DNA from 3 places in the Kushneria sp. Sum13 genome. Region 2 is predicted to be linked to each of the others. Evidence: predicted binding sites of a transcription regulator. Region 2 holds the regulator's gene; each other region holds the start of a gene.
The links. Region 2 encodes PhoB, which activates phosphate uptake and scavenging genes when phosphate is short. Its sites were predicted from a motif close to TGTCATANNNNTGTCANA; they were not measured.

Region 1: the regulator PhoB is predicted to act here: its motif matches at 4,587-4,604, upstream of ACUN8C_RS04655 (heavy metal response regulator transcription factor).
Region 3: the regulator PhoB is predicted to act here: its motif matches at 3,638-3,655, upstream of ACUN8C_RS03315 (PhoX family protein).

The regions. Positions count from the first base shown of each region.
Region 1 covers NZ_CP199847.1:1,001,600-1,009,557, forward strand. The annotation lists gene nspC (carboxynorspermidine decarboxylase) at 1-1,072, shown strand, start outside; gene ACUN8C_RS04645 (CynX/NimT family MFS transporter) at 1,161-2,351, opposite strand; gene ACUN8C_RS04650 (heavy metal sensor histidine kinase) at 2,408-3,784, opposite strand; gene ACUN8C_RS04655 (heavy metal response regulator transcription factor) at 3,781-4,467, opposite strand; gene uraH (hydroxyisourate hydrolase) at 4,725-5,150, shown strand; gene ACUN8C_RS04665 (HAD family hydrolase) at 5,181-5,786, opposite strand; gene ACUN8C_RS04670 (hypothetical protein) at 5,933-6,313, shown strand; gene ACUN8C_RS04675 (GNAT family N-acetyltransferase) at 6,448-6,945, shown strand; partial or broken gene ACUN8C_RS04680 (GNAT family acetyltransferase) at 7,090-7,443, shown strand; gene ACUN8C_RS04685 (hypothetical protein) at 7,681-7,958, opposite strand, start outside.
Region 2 covers NZ_CP199847.1:3,677,350-3,685,307, reverse strand. The annotation lists gene ACUN8C_RS16980 (N-acetylmuramoyl-L-alanine amidase) at 1-913, shown strand, start outside; gene phoR (phosphate regulon sensor histidine kinase PhoR) at 969-2,267, opposite strand; gene phoB (phosphate regulon transcriptional regulator PhoB) at 2,274-2,957, opposite strand; gene ubiA (4-hydroxybenzoate octaprenyltransferase) at 3,114-3,980, opposite strand; gene ACUN8C_RS16960 (chorismate--pyruvate lyase family protein) at 4,033-4,629, opposite strand; gene ACUN8C_RS16955 (HU family DNA-binding protein) at 4,880-5,203, shown strand; gene trpA (tryptophan synthase subunit alpha) at 5,267-6,088, opposite strand; gene trpB (tryptophan synthase subunit beta) at 6,088-7,416, opposite strand; gene ACUN8C_RS16940 (LysR family transcriptional regulator) at 7,574-7,958, shown strand, end outside.
Region 3 covers NZ_CP199847.1:685,829-693,786, reverse strand. The annotation lists gene ppk1 (polyphosphate kinase 1) at 1-1,333, shown strand, start outside; gene ACUN8C_RS03315 (PhoX family protein) at 1,449-3,590, opposite strand; gene ACUN8C_RS03310 (3-deoxy-7-phosphoheptulonate synthase) at 3,709-4,803, opposite strand; gene ACUN8C_RS03305 (hypothetical protein) at 4,787-4,948, opposite strand; gene ACUN8C_RS03300 (hypothetical protein) at 5,305-5,430, opposite strand; gene folM (dihydromonapterin reductase) at 5,514-6,227, opposite strand; gene ACUN8C_RS03290 (FAD-binding oxidoreductase) at 6,224-6,961, opposite strand; gene ubiD (4-hydroxy-3-polyprenylbenzoate decarboxylase) at 7,029-7,958, opposite strand, start outside.

The DNA.
Region 1 (7,958 bases), 1.0 Mb from region 2:
CGAGCGGCTTGGACAGGTGCAACGGGACAGCGGCGCGAAAATCCTGCTGGCGCTGAAGGGCTTTGCCCTGTGGGACAGCTTCCCGCTGGTGCGAGAGTATCTGGTCGGCACGACGGCCAGTGGGCAGGATGAAGCGCGTCTGGGAGCCGAGACCTTCGGCGGCGAGGTGCATGTCTACTCGCCGGCCTTTACCGAAGCCGAGATGACGGAAGTCTTGCGCTATGCCGATCATCTGAGTTTCAACTCGCCCGGTCAGTGGCGGCGTCATCGCGACACGGTCGCATCGTCGCCGCGACGCCCCTCTTGTGGACTGCGGGTTAACCCCGAGCACTCCACCGGCGCCGTGGCGCTTTATGACCCCTGCGCCGCCGGCTCCCGGCTGGGCACCCGCGCAGGCGATATCGCGCCGGGTGATCTCGAGGGTCTCGAAGGGCTTCACTTTCACACCCTGTGTGAGCAAAACAGTGATGCGCTGGAAGAGACGCTGGCGGCATTTGAGCAAAAGTTCGGTCAATATCTCGGCGAGATGCGCTGGGTCAACTTCGGCGGCGGGCATCACATCACGCGTGAGGATTACGATGTGGTGCGACTGGTGCGTGTGATTCGTGATTTCCGCGCGCGCTATCCGCATCTGGAAGTCTATCTGGAGCCGGGTGAAGCCATTGCGCTCAATACCGGATACCTGGTGGCAACTGTACTGGATATTGTCGATAACAACGGCCCGATCGCGATTCTCGACACCTCTGCCACGGCCCATATGCCGGACGTGCTGGAGATGCCGTACCGTCCCGAGATCATTGGTGGCGCGCATCCGGGTGACAAGGCGCATACCTATCGGCTGGGCGGCATGACCTGTCTGGCCGGTGACGTGATCGGCGACTACGCCTTTGACGCGCCGCTCGAGATTGGCGACCGGCTGGTGTTCACCGACATGGCGCATTACACCATGGTCAAAACCACCACCTTCAACGGCATTCGCCTGCCCTCGATCTGCCGGATCGATGAAACAAGCCGCCAGGTTCGAACGGTCAGGACCTTCGGCTATATCGACTACATGCAGCGCCTGAGCTGATCGGGCCCCTGTCATGGCAAAACCAAACGCCCCGCACCAGCGGGGCGTTTTTTTATGAAGCGCGGTTACTTGTGAGCAGGGCAGCAGCTCAGTCGGGCTGTCGGACCAGGCGATTGCGACCGGCACCCAGTGCCACGATCATGGCAGCCAGCCCGATCAGGCCCAGCAGGATCCCCACCACGTCCCAGCCGCCCGACCAGTCATGCAACAGCCCCACCAGCAGCGGCCCGAAGGCGGCCAGCACGTAGCCAAAGCCCTGCGCCATGCCGGAGAGTTCGGAGGCCGTATCGGCATCCGGGGCGCGCAGGGCGAGAAGCGTCAGCGCCATGCTGAACGTGCCCCCCTGGCCCAGTCCCAGAATCACGATCCACAGCCACAGGCTGTCGGTGGATGCATACAGACAGCCCGCCAGGCCACACAGGGTGAGCATCATCACCCCGATCAATACCGCACGCTGATCCTTCATACGCCCGCCGGTCAGCGGCGCCACGATGGCGGTGATCACCTGACACAGAATCGAGACCGACAGCGCAAGGCCGGCCGTCACCGGTGCCACGCCGCGGTCCTGCAAAATGGTCGGCAGCCAGCCAAATACCGTATAGGCCAACGACGACTGCAGCCCCATGAACAGCGTGACCTGCCAGGCCAGGCCACTGCGATACAGCGAGTGGCCACCCCGGGGGCGGATGCGAACGGTATGTTTAATCCGAAGTTGAGGAATCCAGATCAGCGCGGCGATCACGGCCGGCACCAGCCAGAAAGCCAGCGATGGCTGCCATTGATCACCAAAGGCCTGACGCAGCGGCTCGGTCGCCCCGGCCGCCATTGAGGCGCCCAGGTTGAGCGCGACGGTATAAAGCCCTGTCATCAGGCTGACCCGGGTCGGGAAGTCGCGCTTGACGATGCCCGGCAGCAGAACGTTCATGATGCCGATGCAGGCCCCCGCCAGTGCCGTGAACACGAAAAGCCCCAGCATACCGCTGAAGGGGCGCACCATCAGCGTTACGGCCAGCAGGATCAAAATGATGAAGATGGTGCGCTCAGGACCAATACGACGCGACATTTTGGGCGCCAGCGGTGCTGCCAGCCCGAGGCAAACCACTGGCAGGGTGGTCAGAACGCCCTGAGCGGCCGGCGACAGCGACAGCCCGGCGGCGATATTTTTAAGGACAGGGGAAACACTGGTCAGCGCCGGTCTCAGGTTGATGGCCACCAGCAACAGCCCGACCAGCGCCAGGGCCGCCTGATACCCCTTTTTTGTATAGCTCACCGATGACATGCCACGACATTCCCTTTAGAACAAAAAAGTGCCCCATTCTGGGACAGTGCGTCGCGTCAGGATAGCGATTGTGCGACCGGCAGTCGCAGATAAAAGCATACCCCGTCGCTGTGATTGTCCACCGACGCTGTGCCGCCATGCAGACCGGCAATGGCGCGCACAATGGCAAGCCCCAGCCCGCCGGAATCATCCGGTGTCTGGCGGGAGGCATCGATGCGATAAAAACGCTCGAATACCAGCGGCAGATGTTTCGCCTCGATCTGTGGGCCGTCATTACACACATAAAGTTCGGTGACGTCATCATGAGCGCGCGTGCCGATGGTCACAGTGCTGTTGGCGTTTGCGTAGCGCAGGGCATTGGCGAGCAGGTTGGCCAGCGCCCGGCGCAGCAGGTCGACATCGCCATTGACCCACCCGCAAGCGCAGGGCACCAGCGTCAGCGCCCGCTCCTCGGCCATGCCCTCAAAGTAGTCACATAGCTGCGCGACCAGCGCCTGTAAATCCACCGGGGCGTGATGGAAGGTGGCATCGGGCTGCTCGGCGCGGGCCAGAAACAGCATGCTGTCGATCATGCGTGAGAGCCGCTCATATTCTTCCAGATGCGAGCCCAGCAGGCTCTGATAGGCCTCGATGCTTCTGTCTCGCTGCATGGCCTGCTGGGTTTGACCCATCAGATTGCTCAGGGGCGTGCGCATCTCATGCGCCAGATCTTCCGAAAATCGTGACAGCTGCATGAAACCCTGTTCGAGCCTCTCGAGCATGACGTTGAGATCACGTCCCAGCACGCGCAGCTCGCTGACCTCGCCCGTATGCGGCAGGCGATGATGAAGATGACGGGTATCGATGTCACTGATACGCTCGGCCAGCCGTCGGACCGGTGCCAGCCCGCGCAGTGCAATCCAGTAGCCCAGCATCAGCGCGAGCAAGGCACCGCCCAGCAGCGAGGCCAGCAGCCGGTGGCGATAATCACCGAGCATGCGGGTACGCTCGTCCAGCACGCGCCCCGCCACCAGCGTGACCGGCTGTCCCTGAAAATGCACCGTTACCCAGGCCAGACGCGCCGGCGAAGGTGTCTTCAGTGTCTCGAGTCGAATGCTCCGGGTGCGGGGCAGCTGCGGTACGGTACGCTGTACCGGGTTGACCTCCAGCAATGCCTGACCCCGGGCATCCAGCAGCCATAACAGGCTTTCGCGGTTATCCAGCATGTTGGCATACAGCCCGGGGCGCTGGCGCAGCACTTCAAGACTATCGCTGTCGTTGAGCAGCGCTGTCATCCGCTCGAGCCGACCCTTGAGCGCCTGATCATCGCGCCAGACAATTTCATGCTCCAGCGCGTGATAGAGATACACCCCGATACCGCCGAGCAGTAGCGCGGTGGCCAGGGCAAACATGAGCGCCAGCCGCCAGGCCAGCGAGCGAGGAATCATCCTCATGGCATCGTGCTTACAGGGTTGGACCCAAGGCAGTAACCCATGCCGCGTACCGTATGAATCAAGCGCATGTCGAAGGGCTCATCGATCTTGCTGCGCAGACGGCGAATGGCGACATCCACCACGTTGGTATCGCTGTCAAAGTTCATGTTCCAGACCTGAGAGGCGATATGCGTGCGTGAGAGCACCTCGTTTTCATGACTGATCAAAAGGTGCAGCAGGGCGAACTCCCGATTGGTCAAATGAATGACCTGCCCCTGACGTACGACCCGACGCTGCAGAACATCCAGCTCAAGGTCCGAGGCGCGAAAAAGATGGACCTCACGTGGAGGCCCCCGGCGTAGCAGCGTGCGCACCCGCGCCAGCAGCTCCACAAACGAGAACGGCTTGATCAGGTAGTCATCGGCGCCCAGCTCCAGCCCACGCACTCGATAGGCGACCGCATCGCGCGCGGTGAGAAACAGCACCGGCGTCTGCCAGCGACTGCGAATGAACTGCAGCAGCTGCCATCCATCCATGCCCGGGACCATCACATCCAGAATGAACAGATCAAAATGACCTTCGAGAATGCGCTCGCGAGCCAGCAGGCCGTCATGGACAACATCCACGGTATAGCCCGACTCGCTCAACCCCTTGTGCAGATAGTCAGCCGTCTTGATTTCGTCCTCAACGATCAGAATGCGCACGTCATTTTCCTCAACGTTTTTTCCCCGCTTTTCTCCCGACGGGGCGTGCTCCCGGTGAAGGCGTGATCCTGAGCCATTTTGGTGCGTCGCACCATGACAACATCGCACCATTACAACATTGTCATGTGGGCGTAATGGTGACGGCGTTTGCCATGGCGCAAGCTTGCCTTCGCTGACACGCACTCCTGCCTTGCGCTCGGGGCGGGAAATAAAGGGACTCAATCGGGTCCAGACAAGGCTTTGCCACGGAGATGAACATGATCAAATGGATGACCGGTGCCGCGTTGCTGCTGTGCGCCGTACCCACGCTGTCACAGGCTGCGGATAGCGCAAGTACCCACAAGAACCCGCTGAGCGTGCATGTTCTCAATACGCAGACGGGGACACCGTCTTCCGGCGTTGAGGTCATGCTTGAGCAGAAAACCGACAGCGGCTGGCAAACACTGGCCACGCAGACCACCAATGCCGATGGCCGCATCCCGGCGCTCTATCCGAAGGGCGAGACCATGGAGGCGGGCGTTTATCGAGTGGTGTTTGAAACCGGCGACTGGTATGAGCGGCAGGGCACCGAGACCTTTTTCCCCGAGATTCCGGTGCCGTTTCAGGTCGAATCGGGGGTGGCGCACTATCACATTCCGCTGTTGTTGAGTCCGTACGCCTATTCGACCTATCGCGGAAGCTGACAGAAGACCGGGCCAGTCATGCCGGCCGCCTCATGACCCGCGCAGCGCCGCCATCAGCGCATGACAGTCCGGCAGATGATGGTCGGTAGCCTCGGGGCATGAGTTTTCCGGCACATTGACCAGCACGGTACGGGTGCCTGCTGCGCGCCCGCACTGCATGTCCAGCGGGCTGTCGCCCACCATCACGACTTCCGAGGGCGCCACACCCCAGTGGCTGATGAAATGTTCCAGCCCACCCGGATGCGGTTTGGGCGACGCATCCTCCCTGCCCAGAACGTCGACACGCTCAAAGCACTGGGCAAGGCCGATGACCTCCAGCGTGATATGCGCCAGCTCGCGGGCATTGCGGGTCAGGATGCCCAGCCGATAATCCCGTTCGCAGAGTTCGCGTATCAGGGCCACCGCACCTTCTGCCGGGGTGGCGCGTGCGGCCAGTTCGCGTTCGTGTTCCATCAGCCAGGCATGGCTGTCCCGGCGCTGCGCCTCGGGCAGTGACTCGAGATACTCGAGAATATCGCGGTCATCCGGCACCTCAAGCTCGCGACGAATGAACTGAAAGTCATGAATGCCCACGGTCAGCGTACCATCCATGTCGAATACCCAGTGCCGGCAATCGTTGAGAGAAGCGAGGGTCATGAAACACCAATGGTCGGGGGGATGATGTCATGGTGGCACGCCGGCGCGATATTGGCAGGGTCGTCTTGAAGATTTCTTCCGTTAGAGAGACAGTCGCAGGGCAGATCATCATTGAGACAACCCCTGCCATGTGAAAGGAGGCTTCGATGAACCTTGCCCAAAAACTACTGCTGACGAGTGGCCTGCTGCTGGCGGCAGCGTCCGGACCGGCGCTCGCCGCTGATAACCCCGCGGATTGCAGCCAGTTAAACGGCGCACCGGGAAAAGACGGCAACACCGGCACGGCGGACTGTCCGCAGGGTGGCCATGGCGGTGACGGCGTGGCCGGTAAAAACGGCGTTGATGGCGGTAACGGCGGTGCTGGCGGCAAGGGCGGTGCCGGTGGCAGAGGGGGAGATGGTGGTGACGGCGGCGCTGGTGGCAAGGGCGGTGACGGCGGTGATGGAGGCGCAGGCGGCAACGGCATCGACGGACAGGATGGCCGCGACGGGGCCGATGGACAGGATGGCCAGGTTGAGGCCACCTGACCGGATGCGGATCAGGTCAGAACCGATATTCTGTGCAGGTGGCTGATCATAAAGGGGCTATCGAAAATTCTGGTATCGTTGGCACCCATCCGCGCCACCTGACACCTTCTTCGGGCCGAGGCACAAGGAGCCACATGACCTCTGACCGTCCCAATATCAGTCTCCAGACCTACGAGGAAAGGCACGCGCCAGCGCTACGAGCGTTTTCACTGCCGCGTGAGCAGGAACGCTATACCGACCTGCCGGCCACGCTTCTGGACAACATGGCAGAACATCGTGAAGACCACTTCATGGTGATTTTAAAAGATGAACAGCCGGTCGGATTTTTTGCCCTCAAGCACGACCCCACCCACCTGAGCCCGTACAGAAAACATGAGGCACTCGTATTGGGGGCGCTCTCCGTGAATGCTTCCGAGCAGGGCAAGGGGTATGCCGGGCAGGGGATGATCCTGTTGAAAGACTATGTCGAAAGGCAGTGGCCGGAGATCAAAAGCATTGTGCTTGGGGTCAATGTCAAAAATAGGGCGGCCCAGGCCCTGTACGAGAAAACAGGATTTGAAGACACGGGCAGAACCATCATGGGAGAGATGGGGCAGCAGAAGGTGTTTGAATTGTGGTGTGGGGAGGATTGAGTCAGGGGGTGAACCCGGTATTGCTATCGACCAAGGTGGCCATCGGTGAGCATGAAGCGAGGAGGAGAGAACACCTTGCAGATTCGAACCTTTAGGCACGAGGATCAGGCGGTCGTCATCGAGCTCTGGTAGCGCTGCGGGCTCACGCGCACATGGAACAATCCCGCTCTGGATATCGAGCGCAAATGCAGTGAAGACCCGGCGCTGTTTCTAATTGGTACCGATGAAAATGGCCGTGTGATGGCGTCAGCGATGGTGGGGTTTGACGGTCACCGCGGCTGGCTCTATTACCTGGCGGTCGATCCCGACGCGCGTCGACGCGGCCATGGCCGTGTTTTGATCGAGCAGGCAGAAAGGCTTTTGATCGAGCGGGAGTGTCCGAAAATCATGCTGATGGTGCGCCGCGGTCAGCCGGAGCTGGAGGCGTATTATGAATCGATGGGCTTTACGGAAAACGAGGTCGTGACGATGGGCAAGCGACTGATCGAGGATGACTAGGCTTGCGATCATTGCGATAGGCGGAAAGCGCTGGCGCCCCCGTCAGGATTCTATAAAATATACATGTCTTTGATTTTAATAAATAAAAATTTTAAATCAGAGCTTGATATACCTTTTTGTATGCCAGAGATTTTCGGCTTTCAACATTGACTTCCTTTTTCCCTTAAGGAAAGAGGAAGTCATATGTTATTGAACTTGGTCAGACTCTTCGAGGTAGAACGGAATTTTATTAGCCATTTAATTACGTAGTGCTTGTTGACGCGCCACCAGATCTTCTCGCTCGGCTTCTTGGTCCCAGCTTTCAGCTATATCGGACAATAGATTAGATGTTCGTGGCCAAGTTTGAGCGATTACTGCATGCCGGCGGTACTCGATAGCAAGGTCGCGTTCTTGCTGACCACCATCAAATACTCCTCGTGTAGTAACACCACGCATATTGAATCTCTCCGTGCGTAATCCTCGCATCAATGCATTACTAGGACTGCGCTCAATCTCATTACGAACGAAGCGGTGAG
Region 2 (7,958 bases):
TACGCCCGCACCCGCCCCGACGCCCATGGTCGATACCGACGCCATCGACCGTATCTTCAGTAATGTCCCGGTCATCGATGATCCTGCTCCGGCCCGGCGTTATGGCCCGGCACAGGGCGCTGCACTCGAGCGCCGCAGCGGCTATCGGGTGGATCACTCGGTGTCATCAAAGGGACAGAATCAGCGCATCCGGTTTCTGGTGCTGCACTATACCGGTGGCGATGACGCCGCCGCCTTCAGAGCGCTGACCGGGGGCAACGTCAGCGCCCATTATCTCGTCACGGCCTCGCCCGGTGAGTATCAGAATCAGCCGGTCGCGATGCAGCTGGTTGACGAGGACAAGCGGGCCTGGCACGCCGGCGTGAGCAGCTGGGGAGATCGCGTCAATCTCAACGATACCTCCATTGGCATCGAGATCGTCAATCGCGGCCACTACACCTCACCCGACGGCATGGTCTGGGACCCCTACTCCCGTGCCCAGATCGAGCTGGTCACGGCGCTGGCCCGCGACATCGTCGACCGCTACCACATCGCCCCGGAAAACGTACTGGGACACAGTGACATTGCCCCGGGTCGCAAGGTGGATCCGGGCCCGTTCTTTCCCTGGCAGCGTCTTTATGAGGCCGGAGTCGGCGCCTGGCCCGAGCGTCATGTCGTGACGCGCTATCAGCGCGAGCTTAGCGCTTCCCCCTTGTCCATGGCGCAGCTGCAGCGCGCGCTGGGTCTCTGGGGATATCCGGTGAGCGTCACCGGCACGTATGACGAGCCGACCCGCAAAGCGCTGGGTGCCTTTCAGATGCACTTTCGACCGGCCGATACGCACGGCAATGTTGATGTGGAAAGTCAGGCCATTCTGTTGGCACTGCTCGAGCGCTATCACGGTCTGACCGATGTCCGCGCCGTGCGTCAGTAACGCGTGATGCCCGCGGCTGTTGATGGCTGCGGCTGTTGATGACCACGCCCGTGCGTCAGTCCGTCATTCTTTCCAGACGGGTGACGGGAAAGATACAGCGAAAGCAGGCGCCCTCGCCGGGCCGGCTTTCGATATCGAGCCGGGCGTCGTGGCGCAGCAGCACGTGCTTGACGATGGCCAGTCCCAGCCCGGTGCCGCCGCTGGCCACCGAACGGCTCTTGTCGACCCGGTAGAAGCGCTCTGTCAGTCGCGGCAGATGTTCGGGGGCAATGCCCTCGCCGTCATCGATGACCTCGACAGCGGCACCGCCCTTGTCCCATCGGCGATAGACGAGGGTGATATGACAGCCGGGTGATGTGTAGCGCACGGCGTTATAGATCAGATTGGACAGGGCGCTTCGAAGCTCTTCGACATCGCCATAAAGCCGCCGGGTCTCCTCGAGCCGACAGGTGATCTCGTGGCTGCCGCCAGACAGCTCCTGGCCGTCCTCGGCAATCTGTTCGCACAGCGCGGCCATGTCGATCGAGCGCTCGTTGCGGTGACGCTCGCTGGTTTCCAGCCGCGACAGGGTCAGCAGGTCCTCGACCAGATGCTGCATGCGCACGGTCTGTTCCTGCATCCGACTCAGGCCGCGCTGATAGGCGACAGGGAGAGCGCCATCGTTGTCCTGCCAGGTCTCGACATAGCCGGTCAGCACCGTCAGTGGGGTGCGCAGTTCATGCGAGACGTTGGCCACGAAATCGCGTCGCGTCTGCTCCAGACGCTGCAGCCGGGTGACATCGCGAATGATCAAAAGGCGTTCGTCATCGCCAAAGCGGGTGATCTGGCACGACAGGGTGCGCGCCTCGTTGGTGGGCGCACCGATCGTGATCGGCTCGCTGTAATCCATTTTGCGAAAGTAGCGGATAAAGGCAGGATCGCGCAGGTAGTTGGTCAGGTGATGGCCGCGGTCGTGGCGACTGTCCAGTCCGACCAGGCGCTCGGCGGCGCTGTTCCACCAGTCCAGACAGCCGCGTGAATCGAGCATGACCACCCCTTCGCTCATCGACTCGGCTGATTCCTGAACGCGCTTTAACACCGAGCGCAGGCGATTTTGCAGATGCTGCTGGCCCTTTTGATAGCGATAGAGGCGGTCAAAAAGATCACCCCACACCCCTTCGCCGTCGGGCGGGCGCTGATCCACCGGCGCTTCCAGCCAGCGGTAGAGGCGTTTGAGGTGTCGAAGGGTAAAGGCGAGATGGATCCCCAGACCCAGGGCGATGCCCCACCCGGGATAGCCCAGCAGGGTGCCCAGAATGCCGAAGCAGGCGACCAGATAGGACAGCCGCCAGAGTTCATTGAGCCAGTAATGCATGCCCGACTACCGCGACGAGAAGCGGTAGCCGGTACCACGAACGGTCTGCACCAGATGCTGATGAGCGTCCCCCAGCACCTTTCGCAGTCGGCGGATATGCACATCCACCGTACGCTCCTCGACATAGACATTGCCGCCCCAGACCTGATCGAGCAGCTGGGTACGGGTATAGGCGCGCTCCTGATGGGTCATGAAAAACTGAAGCAGGCGATATTCGGTCGGCCCGATCTCAAGGGCCCGGCCATCGACGCTGACGCGATGGCTGACGGGGTCAAGCAGCAGCCCGTCTACCTCGACGTTCTCCTCGACGCCGGCCGGCGTGGTACGACGCAACACGGCCTTGAGGCGGGCAATCAGCTCGCGCGGGGAAAAGGGCTTGGTGATGTAGTCATCGGCGCCGCTTTCCAGACCCTGCACCTTGTTGTCTTCCTCGCAGCGCGCGGTCAACAGCACGATCGGGATGTCGCGGGTGATGGGTTCACGCTTGAGCCGTCGGGCCAGATCGATCCCGCTGACGCCGGGCAGCATCCAGTCCAGTAAAATCAGATCGGGACGTTCATCGACGACCAGCTCATGGGCGGTTCTGGCATCCTCGGCCTCGAGAATGCGAAAGTCCGCCATCTCGAGTGCCATGGCAATCATTTCGCGAATCGGCGCTTCGTCGTCGACGATTAAAACGGTTCTGGACATGAATGGCTTCCCCTGCCGGATAGCGATGGCGACTGCCGGGACGATGCGCGCAACGGCATTCGGCCACAGGCTTCGTCATGTGATCGTCATTCAAACGTCTTCATGTGACAACTTTATGACACCCTCGCCTGGCATAACGCCATCACTTTCGAAACATCAGGCCTGCCAGGTCGCCAGCGCGATACCGGCAAACAGCAGCACGCCCACCCAGTGATTGTTCAAAAAGGCCTGAAAGCAGCCCTCTCGGGTGCGCGTGCGACAAAGGCGTTGCTGGTGGACAAACACGGCGGCGATGGCAATCAGTGCTGCCCAGTAGAAGCCATCAAGTCCTGCAAGGCTGCCCACCACGGCCAGCAACAGCAGCATCAACACCTGCAGTGCGCCCTGAATGATCAGATCCATGCGGCCGAACAGCACGGCGGTCGACTTGATGCCGATTTTCAGATCATCGTCACGATCAACCATCGCATACCAGGTGTCATAGACCAGCGTCCAGACGATATTGGCGAAAAAGAGCCACCATGCCACGGCCGGGACATGGCCCTGCTCGGCGCCGAAGGCCATCGGAATGCTCCAGCCAAAGGCCGCCCCCAGCACCACCTGCGGCAGGTGGGTATAGCGCTTCATGAACGGATAGCTGGCGGCCAGCGCCGCGGCCCCGAACGACAGCATGATGGTAAAGGCATTGGTGAAGCACACCAGTACGAAGGCAATCGCCAGCAGGACACCAAACAGGATCAATGCCTCGCGCGCGCTGATGCGCCCGGTCGCCAGCGGTCGATCATGGGTGCGTTTGACGTGGGCATCGAAGTGACGATCGGCGTAGTCATTGATCACGCATCCCGCCGCCCGCATGACGTAGACCCCGGCAATGAAGATGATCAGGTTATGACGCGTGGGCAGGCCATCACCGGCCAGCCACAGCGCGGCCAGCGTCGGCCACATCAAAAGCCAGGTGCCGATGGGGCGATCAAGCCTGGTCAGGCGCATGAAGTCGGGGAGTCGAGCGAGGGGCGACGGCATCGTCGGGGCTCCAGTCAGCGTAAAACGAGAAGGTCAGCGTGAAAATATGAGTCTACCCGAAATGACGCGGCGTCGAGCCCTTCACGTGTGATGGTCGCTGACACCGGGTAAAGCGCTCGTGCACGAAATACTCCTGTACCAGCAGCGGCGCTCGCCCGACGCCCAGGGCAAACAGCGAGCGCCGCCCCCACGTTACGGGCAGGGCCAGAAATCCGGGAGCGGCCCGGATCATCTCGAGACTGGAACGCTGCACGATGGCCTTGCGCGGTGCGCGGGCGCTTCTGGCAAAAAGCTGATGCCCGAGGGCCTGGGTGCCAAGCCCGGTCATCCAGGGCGGGCAGGCCTTGAGCGCCATGACAGAACGTGCGGCCACCAGCACCTCGCCTTCGGCTTCCAGCGTGACTTCCCGTCGCCAGACCCGCTGCCCGGCCTTCTGGCCCAACGCCACCAGTTCGTCATGGCGGCCGCGCCCCGGCCCCTGCGCATGCAGACGCACCGTGATGGGCGCTCCCGCCCAATGGGCCAGCCGGGCCGTAAGCGAGTCACGCGAGTCCATCAGGGTTCTGAGCGGGTCTTCAAGATGGACACCGGAAAGCGCCACCGGCTGCCAGTGTGCAAAAGAGGGAGAAAACCGGGGAAATTCGGGCATGGGTGAAACATCCGAAAGGGGGCCATCGGGTATCTTTTTGTACCCGGAGGGTAAAAATATCATCCATTAGGCCCGATAAACGCCACAAAGTGCCATTTTGTGCAGTTTTGGCTGGCGTGAAGCAGGGAGGCGTTGCTAGTCTAGGCCGGTCGAACAGTGTTCGCCCTGCAAGGCCGGCCTCATGGCGCTGGTGCAGGGCAGTGAGCGACCCTTCGCGCACCCTCTTGCAGTGTGCGAATTCGATATAACAATGGGCGGCACCAAAAATCGCCATGTTATTGCCCAACCAGGAGGCGTTATGCGCAAACCAGAACTCGCCGCGGCCATTGCCGAGCAGGCGGATCTTTCAAAGGACAAGGCAGGTCAGGTACTCAACGTCGTACTCGACGAGATTACCCGCAGTGTTGCCAAGGGCGAAGATGTCACCCTGATCGGGTTTGGTACCTTCACCGTACGTGAGCGCGCCGCGCGTACCGGCAAGAACCCGCAGACCGGCAAGGAAATCCAGATTCCTGCCAGCAAGAACGTTGCGTTCAAGGCCGGCAAGGGTCTCAAGGACGCCGTTTCCAAGTAATCCCTTCAAAAGGGTTACGGCGTTGATATCACCGGCTGCCCCAGGGCAGCCGGTGTTGTTTTATCAGGCCGTGGCCAGACGCGCGGCCCTGACGCCGCGGGCCAGTTCACGCACCAGCGCATGAACGTCCCGGGTGCCGGCATCATCACTGTCGGCCTGCTCGATACACTGGATCAGCGCCGAGCCCACGACCACGGCATCGGCAAAACGACCGATGGCGGCCGCCTGTTCGGCGCTTCGAATGCCAAAGCCCACGGCAATCGGCAGGTCGGTATGGGCGCGAATGCGGGTAATCGAGCGCTCGACGCTTTCCGGCGTGGGCGCGGCAGCCCCGGTAACGCCGGCCACCGAGACGTAATAGATAAAGCCCGAGGTGTTTTCCAGCACCCGAGGCAGACGCTTGTCATCGGTCGTTGGCGTGGCCAGACGAATGAAGTCGATGCCGGCCCGCGCTGCCGGCAGACACAGTTCCCCGTCGTGCTCCGGCGGCAGATCGACCACGATCAGCCCGTCGATGCCGGCCTCACCGGCATCCTTCAAAAAGGCCTCGACGCCGTAGCGGTAGATGGGGTTGTAGTAGCCCATCAATACGATCGGCGTGTCCTGATCCTCGCGACGAAACTCGCGCACCATCTCGAGCGTTTTCTGCTGGGTGTGCTGACCCTTGAGCGCGCGCAGGGCGGCCTTCTGGATCGATGGGCCATCGGCCATCGGATCGGTGAACGGCATGCCCAGCTCAATGATGTCGGCGCCGGCACCCGGCAGGCCCTTGAGCGTGTCGAGCGAGGCCTGATAGTTCGGGTCGCCGGCCATGGTAAAGGTAACCAGTGCCGCACGGTCTTCTGCCTTCAAGGCCTCGAGGCGGCGAGTAATACGTGTGGCCATTATTCGGTCTCCCCGGTTTTTTTCGCCACGTCATGCGGCGGCTGCATGTCATCTATCCGGCCGGGTTCGGCGGCCTCAACCGTGGTGTTCGGCAGTTTTTCAGTGTCGCCGTGCTGCTCGAGCCAGTTGGCAACGCTTGCCATGTCCTTGTCGCCCCGTCCGCTCATGTTGAGCACGATCAGATGATCCTCGGGCAGGTCCGGGGCGATCTTTCTCAGATGCGCCAGCGAATGCGCTGATTCCAGCGCCGGAATAATGCCCTCCAGCTCGCAGCAGAGCTTGAAGGCCTGAATCGCCTCGTAATCGGTGATCGAGACGTACTCGACGCGCTTTTGGGTATGCAGCCAGGCGTGCTCGGGGCCGATGCCCGGATAGTCCAGACCCGCCGAGACCGAGTGAGCATCGGTGATCTGACCGTCAACGCTTTGCAGCAAAAAGGTGCGATTGCCGTGCAGCACGCCCGGCTCGCCGCCGTTGAGGCTTGCCGCATGCTCGCCGGTCTCGATGCCATGGCCGGCCGCTTCTACCCCGATCATGCGCACGCTTTCGTCATCGAGCATCGGATGGAAAAGGCCCATGGCGTTGGAACCGCCGCCGATGCAGGCCATCAGCGTGTCCGGCAGGCGCCCTTCCTTCTCCAGAATCTGCTCCCGGGTTTCCCGTCCGATCACGGACTGGAAATCACGTACCATCGCCGGATAGGGATGCGGCCCTGCCACGGTGCCGATCAGATAGAAGGTGGAGTCGACGTTGGTGACCCAGTCACGCAGCGCCTCGTTCATGGCGTCCTTGAGCGTGCCGGTGCCGGATTCAACCGGGATGACCTCGGCGCCCAGAAGCTTCATGCGAAAGACGTTGGGCTGCTGGCGCTCGATGTCGGTGGCGCCCATGTAGACCACGCATTCCATGCCAAAGCGTGCCGCTACCGTGGCGGTGGCCACGCCGTGCATGCCCGCACCGGTCTCGGCGATGATGCGCTTTTTGCCCATCTTGCGTGCCAGCAGGATCTGACCGATGCAGTTGTTGATCTTGTGCGCGCCGGTGTGGTTCAAATCCTCGCGCTTGAAGTAGATCTTCGCCCCGCCCAGATGTTCGGTCAGGCGCTCGGCGTAATACAGCGGCGTGGCGCGACCGATATAGTCGCGCTGGTAGCCCTCGAGCTCGCGGCGGAAGGCCTCATCGGTGCGTGACCACTCCCAGGCCTCCTCGAGTTCGAGAATCAGGGGCATCAGGGTTTCGGCCACGAAACGGCCGCCGAAATCGCCGTAGAAGCCGTTGGCGTCCGGGCCCCTTGAGAAGCGTGTGATGGAATCAGTAGCAGACGACATGGTGATCTCCCTGTCTGTCACAAAGGTCGGTCATGAAAGCCCGAGCTCGTAAAATGGGTATCGATGCGAACATCGATGATGCCCCTATCGTGACAGCTCCGGGCGCGGTATAACATCGATAAATTTGCCATAACCGTTGAGAAAAACTCACATCACCATGTCGGATTCACTGCCTCCCCTTAACGCTCTGAAAGCCTTTGAAGCCGCTGCACGTCTGGGCAGTGTTACGGCCGCCGCCCAGGAGCTGAGCGTTACCCACGGCGCCGTCAGTCGCCAGATTCGTGCGCTGGAGGCACACCTTGAGACCTCCCTTTTTGAGCGTGCCGGGCGCGGGCTGGTGCTGACCCGCCATGGTCACCAGCTCCACGCCGGTGTCAGCGAGGCCTTTGCCACGCTGCGTTCGAGCTGTCGTGCCCTGAGCCGCGAGATCGAAGGGGCGCCCTTTACGCTGGCCTGCCCGGGCAGCCTGCTGGCGCGCTGGTTGATTCCGCGGCTGGACCGGCTGCATCGCGAGCTGCCCGCACTCAGGCTCAACGTGCTGG
Region 3 (7,958 bases), 720 kb from region 2:
GGATCTGGCCTCGGCGCTTAAAAGCGAGCTGCTGGCCCGACGCTACGGAGACGGCGTGCGTCTTGAAGTTGCCAATAACTGCCCGGCGCATCTGAGTGACTTTTTACTCAAGCAGTTCAAGCTGGGACAGGAGGATCTCTATCTGGTCGATGGGCCGGTCAACCTGAGCCGGCTGATGGCCATGATTGGCGACAGCGAGCGCGCGGACCTGCGCTACACCCCTTTCGTGCCTGGCCTGCCGAAAGCCCTTCGCAAGGATGAAAGCCTGTTCGACATGATCAGTCGACAGGACATCCTGCTTTTACACCCCTGGGAATCGTTTGGCGTCATCGAAAACTGGCTGGCCGAGGCCGCTCGAGATCCGAGCGTTCTGGCCATCAAGCAGACACTTTATCGTACCGGCTTTGAATCAGGCGTGGTCAGCGCCCTGGTTGATGCCGCAAGAAGTGGCAAGGAAGTCACGGTGGTGATCGAGCTGCGCGCCCGCTTTGATGAGGCCGACAACATCGCACTGGCCTCCCGGCTTCAGGAGGCCGGCGCCAACGTGATCTATGGCGTCATGGCCTACAAGACCCACGCCAAGATGCTGCATATCGTGCGTCGCGAAGCCGGTCAGATTCGCCATTACGCCCACATGGGCACCGGCAATTACCATTCAAAGACGGCAAAGCTCTATACCGATTACAGCCTTCTGACGGCGCGCGAAACGCTTTGCGAGGATGTCCATCACGTGTTTCAGCAGCTCTCCGGAATGGGCGAGCCGCGCCACACCGAACACCTCCTGCACGCGCCCTTTACGCTGCACCGTCGACTGGTGGAGCTGATCGACCGTGAAACCGCACACGCGCGCAAGGGCCGCAAGGCGATGCTGACCATCAAGTGCAACTCCCTGACCGAGCCAAAACTGATCCAGGCGCTCTACCGGGCGTCTCAGGGCGGTGTCATCTGCCAGCTGATCATCCGGGGCACCTGCTGTCTGCGCCCGGGGGTTCCAGGCATCTCGGACAACATTACGGTGCGCTCGGTGGTGGGCCGCTTTCTGGAACATACCCGCGTCTTTCATTTTCACAACGCTGGCAAGTCGGAAACCTGGTGTTCCAGCGCCGATTTCATGGAGCGCAACATGTTCCACCGGGTAGAGACCTGCTTTCCCCTGCTGGATCGCAAGATCGCCCAGCGGGTCAGAAAGGATCTTGATACCTATATGCTGGACAACTGCCAGAGCTGGACGCTTCAGTCAGACGGGCATTATGAAAAGCGCTGTCCGGGCAAGGATGAAGCCGCCATCAGTGCGCAGGAAACCCTGCTGTATGCCTATGCCGCGCGGCCCTGACAGAGCCCTTTCCGTGACTTTCAGCCCCATGAAATACGCTCGAGCCGCATGAGGCGGCCCGAGCGATTATTTTGCTGACTGATGCTGATGCACTGCCAGAACAGGTGTCAGAATGTTAAACGCCAATTCTGCCCCCATCGCGTTTTTGAATGACGACCGTCGATGACCGCGGACGAACCTGGCCCTGCGCTGCCTGTGTGGCATCCTCGGTATTGGCGGCCGGCCAGTTGACCGGGTGCTGAATATTGATAAACAGCGCCGTTCGATCAGGCGTTGCAAAAATGCCGGTGACTTCGGCTTCGTTGGGTCCAATGGCGAAACGCTTGAGCTGTGCCTGGTTTTGCGCGTTGATGGCAGGCTGGCCATCGCCTGTCATTGCACCGGGCACGACGGCGAGCACCTGATCGTTGGTCATTTCGGCCACCGCGTTCTCACGACCCTTGTCCAGCCCATTGTCGGTTTCGATCCACAGGATCCCTTCGCCGTTGTCACGGTCGTCAAACCAGAGACCGTCGGGACTTGCAAAGGCGTTGACGTCGGTCAGACCGGACAGATTGCTGTCAGCATCACTGGCGCTGCCCCCAAAGACGAAGGGCTCCCAGCGCATACGGGTCGGGTCATCACTGCTCTCCTGCCAGCGAATGATATGGCCATAAGTATTGTCTGCGCGCGGATTGGCAGCATTGACCGGCGCCGTGGCGTAGCCGCTGCCCATGGCAAGCGCATCACCCTCACCGGTAAAGCTCGCCTCACTGTCCTCTTCGGTGCGTTTTGAGTTATTGGTCAGCGTCATGTACACCATGCCCGAATGCGGATCGACCGTTCCCCACTCGGGGCGGTCCATGGGTGTGGCGCCCATCAGGTCGGCGGCGTCGCAGGTATTGATAATGATGCCGGCCTGATCCTCGAACAGCTCTCCCAGCCGACGCCCCTTGTGTTCTCCCCGCGGGATGATGGCGTCCACGCTCAGAGGCAACCACTCACCAGTCCCATCAGCATCAAAACGGGCGACATACAGTGTCCCCTCATCCAGATAGCGGGCACCGATGGCCTGGCGGTCATAGGCTTCACCGGGGCGGTTGGCGTCACTTTGCTGCCAGTGCTTTCGTGTCACGAACTTGTAGATGTATTCGTTGCGGCTGTCGTGTCCGGTATAAAAGGTCAGCGGCATGCCTTCGACGACGCGACCGGGCCAGCAGCCCTCGTGACGAAAGCGCCCCAGCGCCGTGCGCTTGTAAATGGCGCTACCGGCATCGTAGGGATCAATCTCGACGATATAGCCAAAGCCGCGGGCCTCATTGCGGTAGTCCTTCGCGGGGTCGTCGCCGCGCGGGGTATTGTCAAAACGACTGAACTCACCCTGCTCACCATCATCAGCACTTTCCCAGCCATAGCGGCCACGCTCGCCGTTGATACCCAGACGTGCCTGATCAGGCGTCAGCTCTCCCTGAGCGGTGAACACCTCGGGCCAGTTTTCTTCACAGGTCAGATAGGTGCCCCAGGGAGTATGGCCGCAGGCACAGTTGTTATTGGTGCCGCGAACGCGTGTGCCGTCGGGTGACCAGGCAGTGACGACCCAGGGCGTACCGCGCACGGGCCCGGACAGTTCCATGGGTGTGGCCGAGGTAATGCGTCGGTTGTGGGCATCACCGGCCACTGGCGCCCAGTGGCCCTGATCGTCACGTCTTAGACGGACCACGGCCACGCCATGTGCATTGATCTCGGTGCGCACTTCATCCGCTGGCCGTGCGCCCTCATCACCGTTGGTTGGGCCATCCTGCGGCGCCCAGAGGGCCGTTTGATCGATATATTCATGATTGATGGCCAGCAGAAAATCGCGTGAGGCATGCTGTGTATCAAGCGGAAAGTGGTACATGCCGTCGTGATGCATGCCCATGGCACGTGCCTGAAAGGCAGGAGTCATATGAAGATTCTGCTGCCAGCCGGCATTGCCGCCCTCCAGTGACGTCCCCCAGGGGACCAGAACCTGAGCGGTATAGCCTTCAGGCACCACGATAGCATCCGTCATGCTGCCGGGCAGCGACTCGAAACCCAATACAAGTCGGCGACTCGAGGGATTGGCGCTGGCCTGGCGAATGGCAGCACTCAGGCCAAAGTCGGTAAACAGTGTGGCAGCGGCAAGCCCCAGACTCCCCTGCAGCATGCGACGACGCGATAGATAGCGCGTCATTACGGATGAGAAAGGACGATTACCGCTATCGTTGTGATTGTCGTGATTTTCAATTTCCTGGCTCATGTCATCGCTCTCGGGTCTTGATCGATGAGCCGAGATTACGACGATATCATGACAGGTTTTTGACAGCCTCATGGCCCGGGGTGGCGATCGCTCGACCCCGGGCCATATCTTTAGTGCTTCAGGTATGGCGGATGGCCAGACGCTGCGCCGCACGACGCAGGTGGTGCTCGGTGTCCACCCAGCCCAGACAACCATCGGTAATGGAGACGCCATAGCGCAGCGGGCCCCCCAGCGCCTGCTTGCCCGTTTCGAGATGACTTTCAAGCATCACACCGACCAGAGAGGAAGCGCCATTGAGACGCTGGCCAATGACCTCATCAAGCACCAGTGGCTGACGCGCGGGGTCCTTGTCGCTGTTGGCGTGAGAGCAATCCACCATGATGGCAGTTGAAACACCTGCCGCGCGCAGGGCACTGCTGGCCCTTTCAACACTTTGAGCGTCAAAGTTGGGGCCGTGATGGCCACCCCGCAGCACCAGGTGGGTATCGGGATTGCCGCTGGAATGCAAAAGCGCCGGACAGCCGCTGTCGTCGAATCCCGGATAACGATGCCCATGGCGGCTGGCGCCCATGGCATCGATGGCGACTTGAATGCCACCGTCGGTGCCGTTTTTGAACCCCGTGGGCATGGGCAGCGCACTGACCATTTCACGGTGGATCTGCGACTCGGTAGTACGCGCCCCCACCGCCGCCCAGCTGATGAGATCATCCATGTAGGTGCTCAGCATGGGCTGGAGAAGTTCGCAGGCAATCGGCAGTCCCAGTGCGGTAATGTCGCGCATGAGTCGGCGCGTGCTGGCAAGCCCTTCGGCCATGTTGTCGCTGCCATCAAGATGCGGATCATACGCCAGTCCCTTCCAGCCCACGGTCGTACGCGGCTTCTCCACGTAAACCCGCATGACCAGCACCATGCTGTCCGCTACTTCCTCGGCAAGGTCTTTCAGACGCCGGGCATAGTCCAGTGCGCTGTCGCGGTCATGAATGGAACAGGGGCCCATCACAACCAGCATGCGTGAATCCTGCCCGTTCAGGATATTGCGGATCGCCTGGCGATGACCGGCAATCTGTTCCTTTAAAGCGGGCTGAAGCGCAATGGCTTCCTTGAGGGCGCCGGGCGTCGGCAACGGCTGGGCCATGGTGGAGGCCCCGGCATGACCACTCTGATCGACAGCTACGGGACAGGCAGTTTCAACTGTATCAAGCAAGGCGTTCATGGCGTTTTTCTATCCTTTGACAGCGTAATGAGGGTAAGCGTGGAGCGCCCTGTATCAGCACGCCGGCGGTCGGCACTCGAGTCGCCGCCAGCGTGTGGTTAAATCGCCAGTCAAACGTCGGATAGTGGTGATAAGTCATGCTCATGTAGCGCTCCCTGTGATGTCTGTCGGATCATTTGCCGTGATGCGAAAAACAAAAAACCCCGGTGGCGTGCTGCCGACCGGGGTTTTAAAGGGGTGGGCAGCACGGTGGATACCGGCACGCCCTGATGTTCAGGCGTGCCTGTCTCTAAACCAATAGCCCACTGGATAACCGACCGTGCTCAAAACACACGACAACGCTGCTGTTGACTTTTGGGCCAGCAGAGTCAGAGTGTCATTGAGCACGAAATGCAACATGCAACGTTATCCTGATCAAAAGTTTTAATACCACATCATGGGACACCTGCCCTCATGATGCATCATCCGAGACTAGCATGACTTCCCGGGATGAGAAACGCCTCAGATGAGAAACTCCCTCCAGATAAACAGCGCCGGCAATGCCGCTGCCAGCGATAACACCACTACGCCGGCCACCATACCGACCAGCAATGCACGATCCTTCAGTAACGTCGACGGCGATGTCATGATGGCCACCTGTCACGGTTGTTGGAACAACATTGTCTTGAACATCGTGGTTGTTGTCTGGCGAATTGTTCGCCACTGTCAGTTCACTTCACATGACGCCCGCCGTCAACAGGCAATGTGGCCCCTGTGACGAAAGCACTATCGAGCAGATAGCGCACGCCCTGCCAGATCACCCCAGGCCCGGGCACTGCCGGCAGCGCTGACTTAGCGTTGAGATGGGCCACATAATCATCACTGTCGCTGGCATTGAGCATGATGCCGGCCGGTGCGATGGCGTTGACCTTGATGTCGGGGGCAAAGCGCCCTGCCATCGACAGGGTCAGATTCTCAAGACCAGCCTTGGTGGCCGCATAGGCCATATGCCGTTGCGAGCCGTGAGCGGCGCTGTAGTCGGTGATATGGATGATGTCGCGCATGGGCTCGGGGCAGGCCATCAAAAGCTCATGAGCATGCAGATTGATGAGGTAGGGCGCCTGCATGTGCACCTGAAACATCAGGGCGAAATCCTCGCCGCAGGCGGCACTGTTCTCATCGCACTGCCAGTGCGAGGCATTATGGATGATGGCCCGCAGCGCCGGCGTCTGCGCCTTTAGCCGGGCAATAAAATCCAGAATGGCTGACTCGCTCGAGAAGTCGGCATAAAGGGCCACGATGCCCCGGGCTCTTAGTGCCTCGATGGCCGGTCGTTCACGCCGGTAGGTAATGATGATTGGATGCCCATCATCATGAAGACGTTCGGCACAGTAGCGGCCCAGTCGCTGACCGCCGCCGGTGATCAGTATGGGCGCCTGACTCATGACGCCGCGTCCTGCCCTTTTACTCTGGGCGCATAGCTGAAGACATCGGAAAAGATCCGTTTGGCCATGGGCTCGATCCGGGCCAGCGTATCCACCACGGCGTAGACCATGCCGGGAGAGCCGGCGATAAAGATGCTGGCCTCATCAGCGCGCTGGACCCGATCATGCAGGGCGTTATCGATGCGCTCGACCACGCCATCAAAGTCCTCTTCTCCGGGCAGTTCCACTACCGGCGTAAAGCTGAAGTGCTCGTTGTGTTCAGCCCAGTGGCGCGCCTGCCATTCCATGTAAAGCTCGCTGCGCGCACGCGCCGCCCACCACAGATGGATGGGGCGCTCGGGATGCAGGGCCAGCGAGGCCTCGATGATGGATTTCATCTGCGCAAACCCGGTGCCGGCAGCGATCAGCAATAGCGGGCGCGGATCATCAAGTTCCAGCACGGATTCCCCACCGGCCAGCGACACCTCGATATCGGCGCCTACGTGGAGCTGTTCAAACAGCGCGCGAGCGTTGTCACTTTCGGCGATATACTGGACGTGCAGCTCCAGAATGCCGTCGCCGTTGGGCGCATTGGCAATCGAAAACGGCAGATGATTACCCTGCACGACCAGCGACAGATACTGGCCCGGGGCAAAGAGAATCTGTTGCGGGTCGCCACGCAGAAACAGCCGATAAACATCGGCCGATAGCGTTTCCATGGTCTCGACCCTACAGGTCAGCGTCCTGGCAGACATGGTGCTTCCTTCAATCGATAGAAATGCAGCAGTGCATTGTGTCAGTGACTCCCGAGGCGTTAACCGCTCAGGTATTGATGCCGTACGTGTCCCAGCGCTCGTCGACCCGAGCCTTGATTTCATCGCTCATGACAATTGGCGTGCCCCATTCCCGCTGGGTCTCGCCGGGCCATTTGGAGGTCGCATCCAGCCCCATCTTGGAGCCCAGGCCGCTGACCGGTGAGGCAAAGTCGAGATAGTCGATCGGCGTATTCTCGACCATGACCGTGTCGCGCGCCGGGTCCATCCGCGTCGTGATGGCCCAGATCACATCCTTCCAGTCGCGGGTATTGACGTCATCATCCACCACGATCACGAACTTGGTGTACATGAACTGACGCAAAAAGCTCCATACCCCCATCATTACGCGCTTGGCGTGCCCTGGATACTGCTTTTTCATCGATACCACGGCAAGGCGATACGAACATCCTTCGGGCGGTAGATAGAAGTCCACGATTTCAGGGAACTGGCGGCGCAGAATGGGGACGAAGACCTCATTGAGCGCCACACCCAGCACGGCCGGCTCATCCGGCGGACGGCCGGTATAAGTGGAATGATAGATGGGATCGCGCCGATGCGTGATGCGCTCGACGGTAAAAACCGGAAAGGTATCAACTTCGTTGTAATAGCCGGTGTGATCGCCAAAAGGGCCTTCTGGCGCCATATCATCAGGATAGATGTAGCCTTCCAGGACGATCTCGGCACTGGCCGGCACGCTGAGGTCAAAGTGATGACACTTGACCAGCTCGGTTTTGGAGCCGCGCAAAAGCCCGGCAAAGGCGTATTCGGACAGCGAATCAGGCACAGGAGTGACCGCTCCCAGGATGGTGGCAGGGTCAGCGCCCAGCGCTACCGCCACGGGAAAGGGCTTTCCCGGATGGGTCTGCTGCCAGTCGCGAAAATCAAGCGCCCCGCCACGGTGGGACAGCCAGCGCATGATCAGGCGATTTTTCGAAAG